3 regions of the Staphylococcus sp. GW821-FHT11H10 genome follow, and region 3 is predicted to be linked to each of the others. Evidence: riboswitches for the same ligand, from Rfam matches in the RefSeq annotation. Region 3 holds a riboswitch; each other region holds the start of a gene.
The links. Region 3 has a riboswitch for thiamine pyrophosphate ahead of AC1RRU_RS02930 (ABC transporter substrate-binding protein). Riboswitches for the same ligand answer to the same signal wherever they lie in the genome.
Positions count from the first base shown of each region.

Region 1 (3,288 bases), on a different contig from region 3:
AATCGGCTTTGGCGCATGATCCCAAGCATGAGGATGCCAAACGCCAAATTCAGTGAGTAAATGCTCACAGTTGTTTAATATGTAATCCGGTGTGCCATCTGCTATGATTTGCCCTTCATAATTCAATAAGATGACTCTATCGACATGCTCCCAAATATGTTCAACTTTGTGTTCGACAATAAGCACAGTTTGATCGGACCATAACTGAATAAGTCGTTGCCACAAATCAGCTGTAGCATCTACATCTAACATGGCAGTAGGCTCATCTAAGAAAAGCGTATTAGCTTCTTGTAAAATAGTTTCAACAATAGCGAGCTTTTGTTTCATGCCACCACTTAAATGATTGACAAAAGTATTGTCCGTAACATTTAAATCAACCGATGCTAAAGCATTCTCTATAAGTGCGTCCATTTCATTGCGTGGTACTTGCTTATTTTCTAGAACGAAAGCAAGTTCTTCATACACTTTAGGCATACAAAACTGCGTATCTGGATCTTGAAAAATGACGCCGGAGTGTGGGTCAATTTCAAGCTCATCATATTTCATCGGTAATTCAATTAGATTTGGAACGATACCACTTAAAACATTAAGCAATGTGCTCTTACCAGATCCAGAAGGACCTAGTAAAAGCACTTTTTCTTTATCTTTAATTTCAATATTTAAATTATCGAAGATTTTACGTTCGCCGTTAGGATATTTTAGACGTAAATTTTTCGCTTTTAACACTTTAATTTCCCCTTATAGGTTGTCGTAGTCTTTTTGAGATGCAGGGCGGAATAATTTCGTTACACCTGTTTGATCTAATGCTTTAACAATCAGATAAGATAATAAGCCTGCAATGACAATACCGCTAATAGAACGGAAGATAATGAATAAAAGAAGATTCCATCCTGCGACTTCAGCTAAATAACCGTAATAATAATCAACTGGAAATGAAATTAATGCAGTTGCTAATCCTGCTAATATAGCAACCATTAATGATCTAGATTTATATTTGAAAATAGCAAAAATAATTTCACAAGCTAAACCTTGAAGGATAGCATATACAATTGTAGGGATATCAAATTTACCCATAACAATTGTTTCACCAGCACCTGCGGCAAATTCTGCAATTAGTGCAATACCAGGTTTAGGAATTATTAAATACGCAACGATAGCTGCCATAAACCAAACGCCATAAGTTAATTGCTCAATGTGAACACCGGCAACTTGGGCCACATTATATGCAAACCACCATAAGTTATAAATAATAGCAAATACTACTGCAATCAGAACAGTTACTAATATTTCTGAAAGCTTTAAACCTTTTGACATGTTATTTCCTCCTAAAAAACGCACAACCATCCGTAGAAAGTTGTGCGTGAATTTAAATAAAATGCTATATGTATTTACCACAATTATTTATATTAGCAACACTTTCCTACGCTAGTTTTAACTAGTTCAGGTTCAAAGGGTTCGAGGTTAAACCTCATCTCAGTATACACACCCCTAGTGCATTTTATATTTAATTTATTTTAAATGTATGACTTTTAAGATTTAATGTCAAGATGATTTTGCTAAGTTACAAATAAAAAAGGGGATTTGATTTGGTTTTACTCTGAATACGCTATTCCCTAATACACTTAACTAGTGAAATCTCTAAAATATTTAAACCTTGTATTAAAAATAAAAACTGAGAAAAGCTCGGAAAGAGCGTTCTCTCAGTTTTTAGTTAACTACTACTTTTTAGCAGTGTAGCGGTTAAATAGTATATTGTTCTCAACTCCTGCGAATTGAGATTTCTTAATAATTAATCTAAAGTGTCTTGAACATCTTTTTTAGTTTGTTCGATGTCATCAGTTTTTTCTTCTTTTTGTTCTTTTAATTTTTCTTCTACTTCTTTTGCTTTTTTAGCATCTTCGTTTGTCATAATTAACACTCCTTGATAGATTAATGATTACAATTTAAGTTTACCCACATAAAAGTAGGATAAACTTATATAGGTCTCGAGATGTATTTTATTGTTTAATAAAGACAAGATGAACATCTTACTATATAATGAATTTTGAGGTGAACAGTATGTCTTTTCTTAAGAAACACACCGAGATAATTTTTAGTTATATTATCGGTATCGTTTCACTCTTCACGGGTCTCATAATATTAATAAACTTACCTTTAATCAATCAATTAAAAGATAAAGAAAAAGTTGAGTTGAAAATTCATAATTTATGGGATTTTCTTAATGCATTCTTCAGTGAAATAATTAGAGTGATGAGTAGGTTCATAGGCAGCTTTCCTATTATTAGTGCAGTCATAATTATTCTGTTTGGTATTCTTGTAATGCTTATTGGATATGCATTATTTAGAACTACGAAATATGATTACGACATCTCAATTTTCTTTTTAATTATTGGGATTTTATACTTCCTCATTTCAATTACTTTAATGACTCAAGTGTACAGTTTTTGGGCAATTATCTTTATTATTCCTTTTATAATTCACACAGGCTACATTGTATATAAAGATGAACTTAATGTTGCTAATAGAAAAAGCCATTATCTATGGATTATCTTTTCATACGGAATAAGTTATTTAATTACTCAAATTTCTCTATACGGTAAAATTGATGCCAATGAAATTGCACCAATAGATATCTTAAGTGTAAATACATTTTTCTTAGTTATGTGGTTATTAGCGCAAGCTTCAATATGGAATTTCCTATTCTTAAGAAGAGCTTTACCATTAACTAAAGAAGAATTGGGTGAAGAAGAACCTGAATTATCAAGAACAAGTAAGGGAAATGTTTCGAATCAGTCTAAAGTTCATTTTAAACAACTTCAAGATAAAACATCAGAATATGCACGTAAGACGAGAAGAAGTGTCGATTTAGAAAAAATCAGATCAAAACGTGATAAATTTAAAAATAAATTCAAAAATGTATTTAATATTGAAGAAGATGATATACCAAATTGGATGAGACGTCCTAAATGGATTAAACCAGCATATGTAGAAATATTCTGTGGCTTCATTCTATTCTTATTTACATTTATTGAATTTAATAACAGAAACGCATTGTTTGTTTCTGGTGAATGGGAACTATCTCAAACGCAATATGTTGTTGAATGGGTAACATTGTTATTGTTAATGTTTGTAATCATTACATACATTGCAACTACATTTACACATTTCTTAAGAGGTAAATATTATTATTTACAATTATTTATGATTAGTATTCTATTCTTTAAATTGTTAACTGAATTCGTAAACATTATGATTCATGGATTATTATTATCGATTTTTATTACTCCA
Region 1 covers NZ_JBXARC010000004.1:138,492-141,779, forward strand. The annotation lists gene AC1RRU_RS04165 (ABC transporter ATP-binding protein) at 1-726, opposite strand, end outside; gene AC1RRU_RS04170 (ECF transporter S component) at 739-1,314, opposite strand; TPP riboswitch at 1,401-1,500, opposite strand; gene graF (glycopeptide resistance-associated protein GraF) at 1,790-1,909, opposite strand; gene auxA (lipoteichoic acid stability factor AuxA) at 2,059-3,288, shown strand, end outside.
Region 1: it holds a riboswitch for thiamine pyrophosphate, as region 3 does, so the genes downstream of both, AC1RRU_RS04170 (ECF transporter S component) here and AC1RRU_RS02930 (ABC transporter substrate-binding protein) in region 3, are expected to answer to the same signal.

Region 2 (3,288 bases), on a different contig from region 3:
TTTTCAAACTTTCCTGTACCTAGTAATAAACGAGATTGTAATTCTAAATTTCCAATTTTAAACATTTTATCCGCCTCCAACAAATTCTAATAATTCTAATTGATCATCTTCACGTACTGTGTGTTGATGATAATCTTCTTGTTTAATTAATGTTTTATTATGTTCAACAATGACACGTTCTGGGTCTAATTCTAAAGAGACAAGCACTTGATGAATGGATTGCTCAGTATCGAACGTGAATGCATCGCCATTAATAATGCATTTCATGATTTAACCTCCTTGAGACATTGAAAGATTCATAGCGAGTTGGTTTGACTCCAGTTAATAGCCAGTTTGCGATGTCACGACCAATAACAGGGGACAATAAAATACCGTTCCGATAATGGCCGGTAATGACATATAAACCATCGTCAACCCGGTCCATAATTGGTAATTCGCCGTCCGTATATGGACGTACGCCAGACCACTGTTTAATGATATGTGCGTTTGCAAGTTCAGGTATACGTTCTGTCGCATAGTGTTCTAACCATGAGACGCCTTGTTCCGTATTACCCACAGAATAATTATCAAATTCGCTAGTAGCACCAATTAAGTAACGATTAGGCGCTTTCGGAACTATATAGCATCCATTAGTCATGAATACTGTTTGTTTTAAATTTAAATGGTCATGTTCCATGAGAAGAACTTCGCCCTTAACGCCGACAACCACACGAGGCAATTGATATTGTTTTAATAATTGAGATGACCATGCACCACTTGCCACTATGACTTTCTTCGCATATAAATCACCTTGAGATGAAACGATTTGATAGTAACCATTCTGCCGAATAATATCTGTTACATTTGTATTGAAGTAGCGCGAAATACGACGCTGTTGTAAGGATTTAAATAACGCTTTCGTATAATGATTTGCATTGATTTGTCCATCATTTGGAATGTAGATTGCCATTTCAGATGCAGTGACATTTCCTTCAGTTAAATCTGCTAATTCATCCTCTGAAAGTTCAACCACATCGTTATCGAGTGCATGTAAAAATTGAAATTGTGAACGTAAATGCGCCACATCATCAATTTGATTTGCGATTTTAATCAATCCTGATGCTTGATATTGAATATCTATTCCAGTTTCATCTTGGAGTGTTTCGCATAATTCAGGAAAACATTCACGTGACTCTAGAGCGAGACGAAATAAGTCGCTGTCTTCTGTAAATTCATTTTGTGCACCTAACATGCCTCCAGCTTTATATGAAGCATGTTTACCAGGTATATCACGGTCGACAATTGCAATGTCGAGTTGCGTATGACTGAGGTGTCTCGCAATGGACATTCCGATAACACCAGAACCAACAATAAGTACGTCATGCATCTTTCAACCACTCCTTTCGTAAATGTTGAATTTGTTGTAAAGATGCGCTCATAAAATAAGAAATTGCACAAATTCCTGCAAAGCCATTTGGAAGCCGTTGTATCGTATCTTCAGTAATACCTCCTATGGCATAGACTGGAATCGGAACTTGTAACACGGCTTTGATTTCAGACATTGATCTAGGTTGCTGATTTGGCTTAGAAGCCGTGGTAAATATATGACCATAAAAGACATAATCTAATTGATGTTGATAAGCTTGTTTCACCGAGTTAATAGTATGTGTCGACATGCTTACTTCAACATCAGGATGTTGCGCTTTATAATCAAACGCTAGTGTGTCCATTTCTCGACAGTGCAAGCGTTTAAGTGTCAAGGATTCTAATAAGTCAACATCGCTATGGATAATAATTTTGTCTTTAGGGAAACCAGCAGCGATTAATTTTTCTAAAAAGGAAAATAAATCATCACTAGACATAGGCGTACGAAATAGTAAACCATCGATGCCTTTACTAATTTCAATGAAGTGTTGTAAGTCTGCTTCTGTTAAATGTTTATAAGTTGTTATCGCAATAAAGATGTCTATCACCCCTAATAAATGAAAAAACGCTATCTCCTTCGTAGGAAATAGCGTTAGTCTCTATGTAACGATATGTGTAAGCCACTTTCCTACGCCAGTACAAACTGGATCAGGTTCCAGGAATTATAAAGTTCTTTCTTTACTCTCAGCCTTAAACAAAGGCACTTCCAGTGGATAAATTATCTATTTAATTTTAAATAATAATAAGTCGCGTTTCATTTCAAGTTCATTCTACAATTTTTTTAAATGGAGTTCAAATTTTAATGAATATTGAGATTGCAAAGCGTAAATACGAATTTAGTGAATAAAGTAACCAACGATGTACAATTTAATAAAAGAACTTTTAATTAAGATATTGAAAACGATTTCAAAAACTGGTAATATTATTAAAAATAAATGCTGAAACCCTATGATGGTAAGGGGTTTAAGGGAGTTATTTTTACAAATAGGGAGTCTCGTGATTATATTAGACAACATATTTAGAATCAACAAATTAAAGGAAGTAGGAAAAAGAGGATATGGTACAAAGACAAAAGAAAAGTAGTGTTCGTTGGTTTTTCGCATTAGCATTTTTTATCATAGGTGTTATTGCCTACATGGATAGATCTAACATCTCATATATTGCCCCACAAATGATGGAAGATTTACATATGACAAAACAACAATTTGGTCTATTAGCTTCATTCTTCTCATTAGGTTACGCGTTAATGCAAGTACCTTCTGGTATGTTAGCTGAGAAATTTGGACCTCGTAAGATGATTACAATCGCTTTAGTATGGTGGAGTGCTTTCACTATCTTTACAGGTATGATTAAACATCACGGTTTATTATATTTAGTGCGTTTCTTATTCGGTATTGGTGAAGCACCAATGTATCCATCAAACGCTGTGTTTAATGCAAACTGGTTCTCTAAAGATGAGAAAGGTAGAGCATCAAGTATGTTACTTGCTGGTTCTTACTTTGGACCTGTATTGGCACCTGTCATTACGATCGCTATTGTAAACGCGTTCAATTGGCAAGCTGTATTTTACATCTTCGGTGCTGTAGGTATCTTAATTGCAATATTATGGGGAATCATTGCGAAAGACTTACCAGAACAACATCGTATGGTAAATGACGCTGAGAAACATTTCATTATGGAGAATCGTGACCTTGTTCAAACAAGTAAATCACTACCACCTTGGAATCAATTCTTCCGTCGTGTAAGTTTCTATGCGATTGCAGGTCAATACTTTGTAGTACAATTCGTTATTTCATTATTCTTAATTTGGTTACCAACTTATTTAACTGAGCAATATCATGTTGAATTTAAAGACATGACAATTAGTTCATTACCTTGGTTTAT
Region 2 covers NZ_JBXARC010000002.1:41,869-45,156, forward strand. The annotation lists gene AC1RRU_RS01755 (thiazole synthase) at 1-65, opposite strand, end outside; gene thiS (sulfur carrier protein ThiS) at 67-267, opposite strand; gene thiO (glycine oxidase ThiO) at 251-1,366, opposite strand; gene AC1RRU_RS01770 (thiamine phosphate synthase) at 1,359-1,949, opposite strand; TPP riboswitch at 2,013-2,122, opposite strand; gene AC1RRU_RS01775 (pyruvate MFS transporter) at 2,462-3,288, shown strand, end outside.
Region 2: it holds a riboswitch for thiamine pyrophosphate, as region 3 does, so the genes downstream of both, AC1RRU_RS01770 (thiamine phosphate synthase) here and AC1RRU_RS02930 (ABC transporter substrate-binding protein) in region 3, are expected to answer to the same signal.

Region 3 (3,288 bases):
TAATTTAAAAATTCCATAACATGTCCCTGATTGATTTCCAGCGTATATAATACTAATCATACTCTTTAACTCCTGCTAACATATTCAAAATTTCTGTTTTATTTTCCTCAAATTTCATGTCTTGTGAGAGCTCCTTAACTTGTTCCAATCTATTCAATATATTAATTTGTTCATTAATACTTCTTTTATAATCCTTAATAATTCGATCTAAGTACTTAGTAGATTGGATGTTACACTCTTTTGAAGTAGGCTTGTTAAATAAATTTACAATATACTTTATTTCTTCTAGGCTTAAGTTTAATCGTTTCAAATCTTTGATAAGTTTCAATGTTGTATAGACAGTCTGATTAAATTCCCTATAATTATTTTGATTTCTAGAAATGTTAATCAAGCCTTTTTCTTCATAATAACGAATCATTGATTTAGATATATTAAGCTTTTTGGAAACTTCATCTATTTGCATTTTCTCATCCCCTTCCTATGTTATTTAAAAGTTATCATTAAACTATACTTGAAGGTCAATAAAAAAAGAGACTAAATTAGTCTCTCAAATTAATTCTCTGCACACTTTTCATTGCAACTAAAATTATTGCTATTACGAATAATACTATTGCTATGAGTGAAGATGTATTACCGTATGCGCCACCGGTTAGGAGTATGTTTTTAACTTTAATAATATACTGAATTACGCCGTAGTCATCATTATGCGTTGTGATGTGGACAAAGTCTGACAGATTCCAACACATATGCATAAAAACACTTGGCCAAATTGAGTTAAATTTATACGCCGTCATACCGTACAATATACCAGCGACCGTGCCACTTACGACTAATAATATTAGACTAACACCAGACATCCCGCCATTAAACAAATGGACTAAAGCGAATAATACTGATGTAACAATGATGGCAAAGGTAATATTCGCTTTCTTTTCAATGTAGCCCATTAATAAGCCTCGTACTGTTAATTCTTCAGCTATAGGTGCACATACTCCACCTAAAACAATAATTTCAAATAACATTTCTAAATATTCTATTACAGTATCAGCTTTCGTTATTTCAAAATGACCTGGAATAATGACACAATAAATGATGATATTTATAATCGGAATCAGTAAGCCAACTGATAGATAACTTAGACTAAACTTAAGTGTGTTAATACGATAGTCACTTAATTTCTCTTTAAATCCTTTATTAATTAAAAGTTTAATGAATAAAAAGGTAAGTCCCACATAGGTGATACCATGTAAGATTGTTTCAAATGATTTCAAATCTAACAAATGCCATAGTAAAGCAATATTTTGCGCAATGACTGTTAATACAAACGTCAAAATAATGACACCAATCATCTTCAAATACTTAATTATTAAATGCATCATGTACCTCCTAAGTTGAAGTAGGAGACCGATACTATTAACTTGTAAAGATTTGTGTTATTGTACCGCACACGATAACTACCAAAATTAATACGAACCACCACTTTTGAGATAAGAAATCCCAAAAATTTAAATGTTCAGGATATGATTGTGATTCTTCTCTTTTATAAGGATGAGACGTTTGCCCTGTTAATAATTCGTCTGTGGAAATGTCAAAACGTTGCGCTAATTGCACAATCATTTGCACATTCGGTTCAATCGTACCCTGTTCCCATTTGGAAACGGTTTGGCGTGTCGTGTGTAATTCAGTAGCTAATTGATCTTGAGTTAGATTATTCTCTTTACGATGTTTCCTAATCTGTTCAGCAAGTTTCATAGTTATGGTCACCTCTCTTCTAACTTAGCAAGTTCATTTGTCACTTTCCGCATACAAAATGGCGCGTTCCCTTTAATTTCGCTAACATTTTGTTTCCAAAACTTAGCTTATCATGTTAACTATATTTTTATCAGTCAATTTTCTACTATACAAATTTATGCTATGTTATTAATAGATAAAAAAATCACTAGGGGTGCATTTAATATGCTGAGAGAAAGTAAAAAACTTTCAACCCTTGAACCTGTTGGTTAGTACCAGCGTAGGAAAGTGAAATACATATACTGCTATTTCTTTCAAATTCACTTTTTTACGAAAAAATTGTCTGTTGGAGGAATTTTTTTATGGAAAAATTAATTGTTGGTTTAGAATGGTTTTTAAACCCTGATCACTTACCTTTAATTTTAGGTATTGAAAAGGGCTGGTTTAAAGAAGAAGCGTTAGAAATTGAAATGATTGAACCAGAAAAACACTTCGATGCATTGGAAGAAATCGAAAATAATTCAATGGATATTGCAATTACTGAACCTATTCATTTAGTTGAAGATAAAGCAACTAATCAAAATGTGGTAGGTTTTGCCAGATATCTACACACTAATGGCGGTGTTATGTATAACAAAGATAAAGGAATAAAGACACCTAAAGATTTAGTTGGCAAACGTCTTCAATATCCTGGAGCCCCTGGCCTAGGAGGTATTGCTATTGCTAAAACTATGATTGAAGCTGATGGTGTAACATACAAAGAAGGAGATATAACACCAGTTAATAATAGTTTTTATCATACTGACGCACTATTAAATGATAAAGCAGATGCTGCCACACTTATATTTGAAAACTTTGAGATTCTCGAAGCAAAAAGTAAAGGTTTAAATGTAGATTATTTTGCATTAAAAGATTATAACGTGCCAGACTTTTGCCAGTTAATTTTTATTACAACTCCTAATAAATTAAAAGAGGATAAAGGAAAAATAAAAAAATTCCTTAAAGTCATTAAAAAAGCAATTCAATTTATTAATACTCATCTCGAAGAAGCAGTCGATGTTTATGCTAAATATACTCAAACGGATGTAAGTAATCAATTAAATAAAGACACAATCATTGCAACTACCAAATGTTTTACTAATGATTTATCTATGAGCCCAGAATTTTATGATGACTTACAATTATGGCTTAAGGAAAATGGCAAAATTGAAACAACTATAGATGCTAAAGAATACTTTAATAACCATTTATTATTTAACAGAACCTCTAAATAATAATGATAAGAGCACACTAAATTTCAGATTAGCGTGCTCTTAATTTATATATTATTTCTCAGATTTCGAAGCTTTGCGTTTTCTAATAAATGCTAACCCTAAACCACCAAGTAACACTGACCATAACGTTGTATTTGTTTCAGTTTGACCTGATTTTGGTAGTTCACTAGTTTCTTTGTTATTAGAAGTATTTAAATGGTTTGCCTCCTCAGACACTACACTTCCATAGTTAGTTGCCCCTACGTGATGACTTGAAGATTTTGTGCTTACCACACTCAAGTTA
Region 3 covers NZ_JBXARC010000003.1:74,400-77,687, forward strand. The annotation lists gene AC1RRU_RS02910 (NAD(P)H-dependent oxidoreductase) at 1-60, opposite strand, end outside; gene AC1RRU_RS02915 (MerR family transcriptional regulator) at 53-463, opposite strand; gene AC1RRU_RS02920 (CPBP family intramembrane glutamic endopeptidase) at 540-1,376, opposite strand; gene AC1RRU_RS02925 (helix-turn-helix domain-containing protein) at 1,414-1,752, opposite strand; TPP riboswitch at 1,932-2,035, shown strand; gene AC1RRU_RS02930 (ABC transporter substrate-binding protein) at 2,094-3,005, shown strand; gene AC1RRU_RS02935 (choice-of-anchor I family protein) at 3,057-3,288, opposite strand, start outside.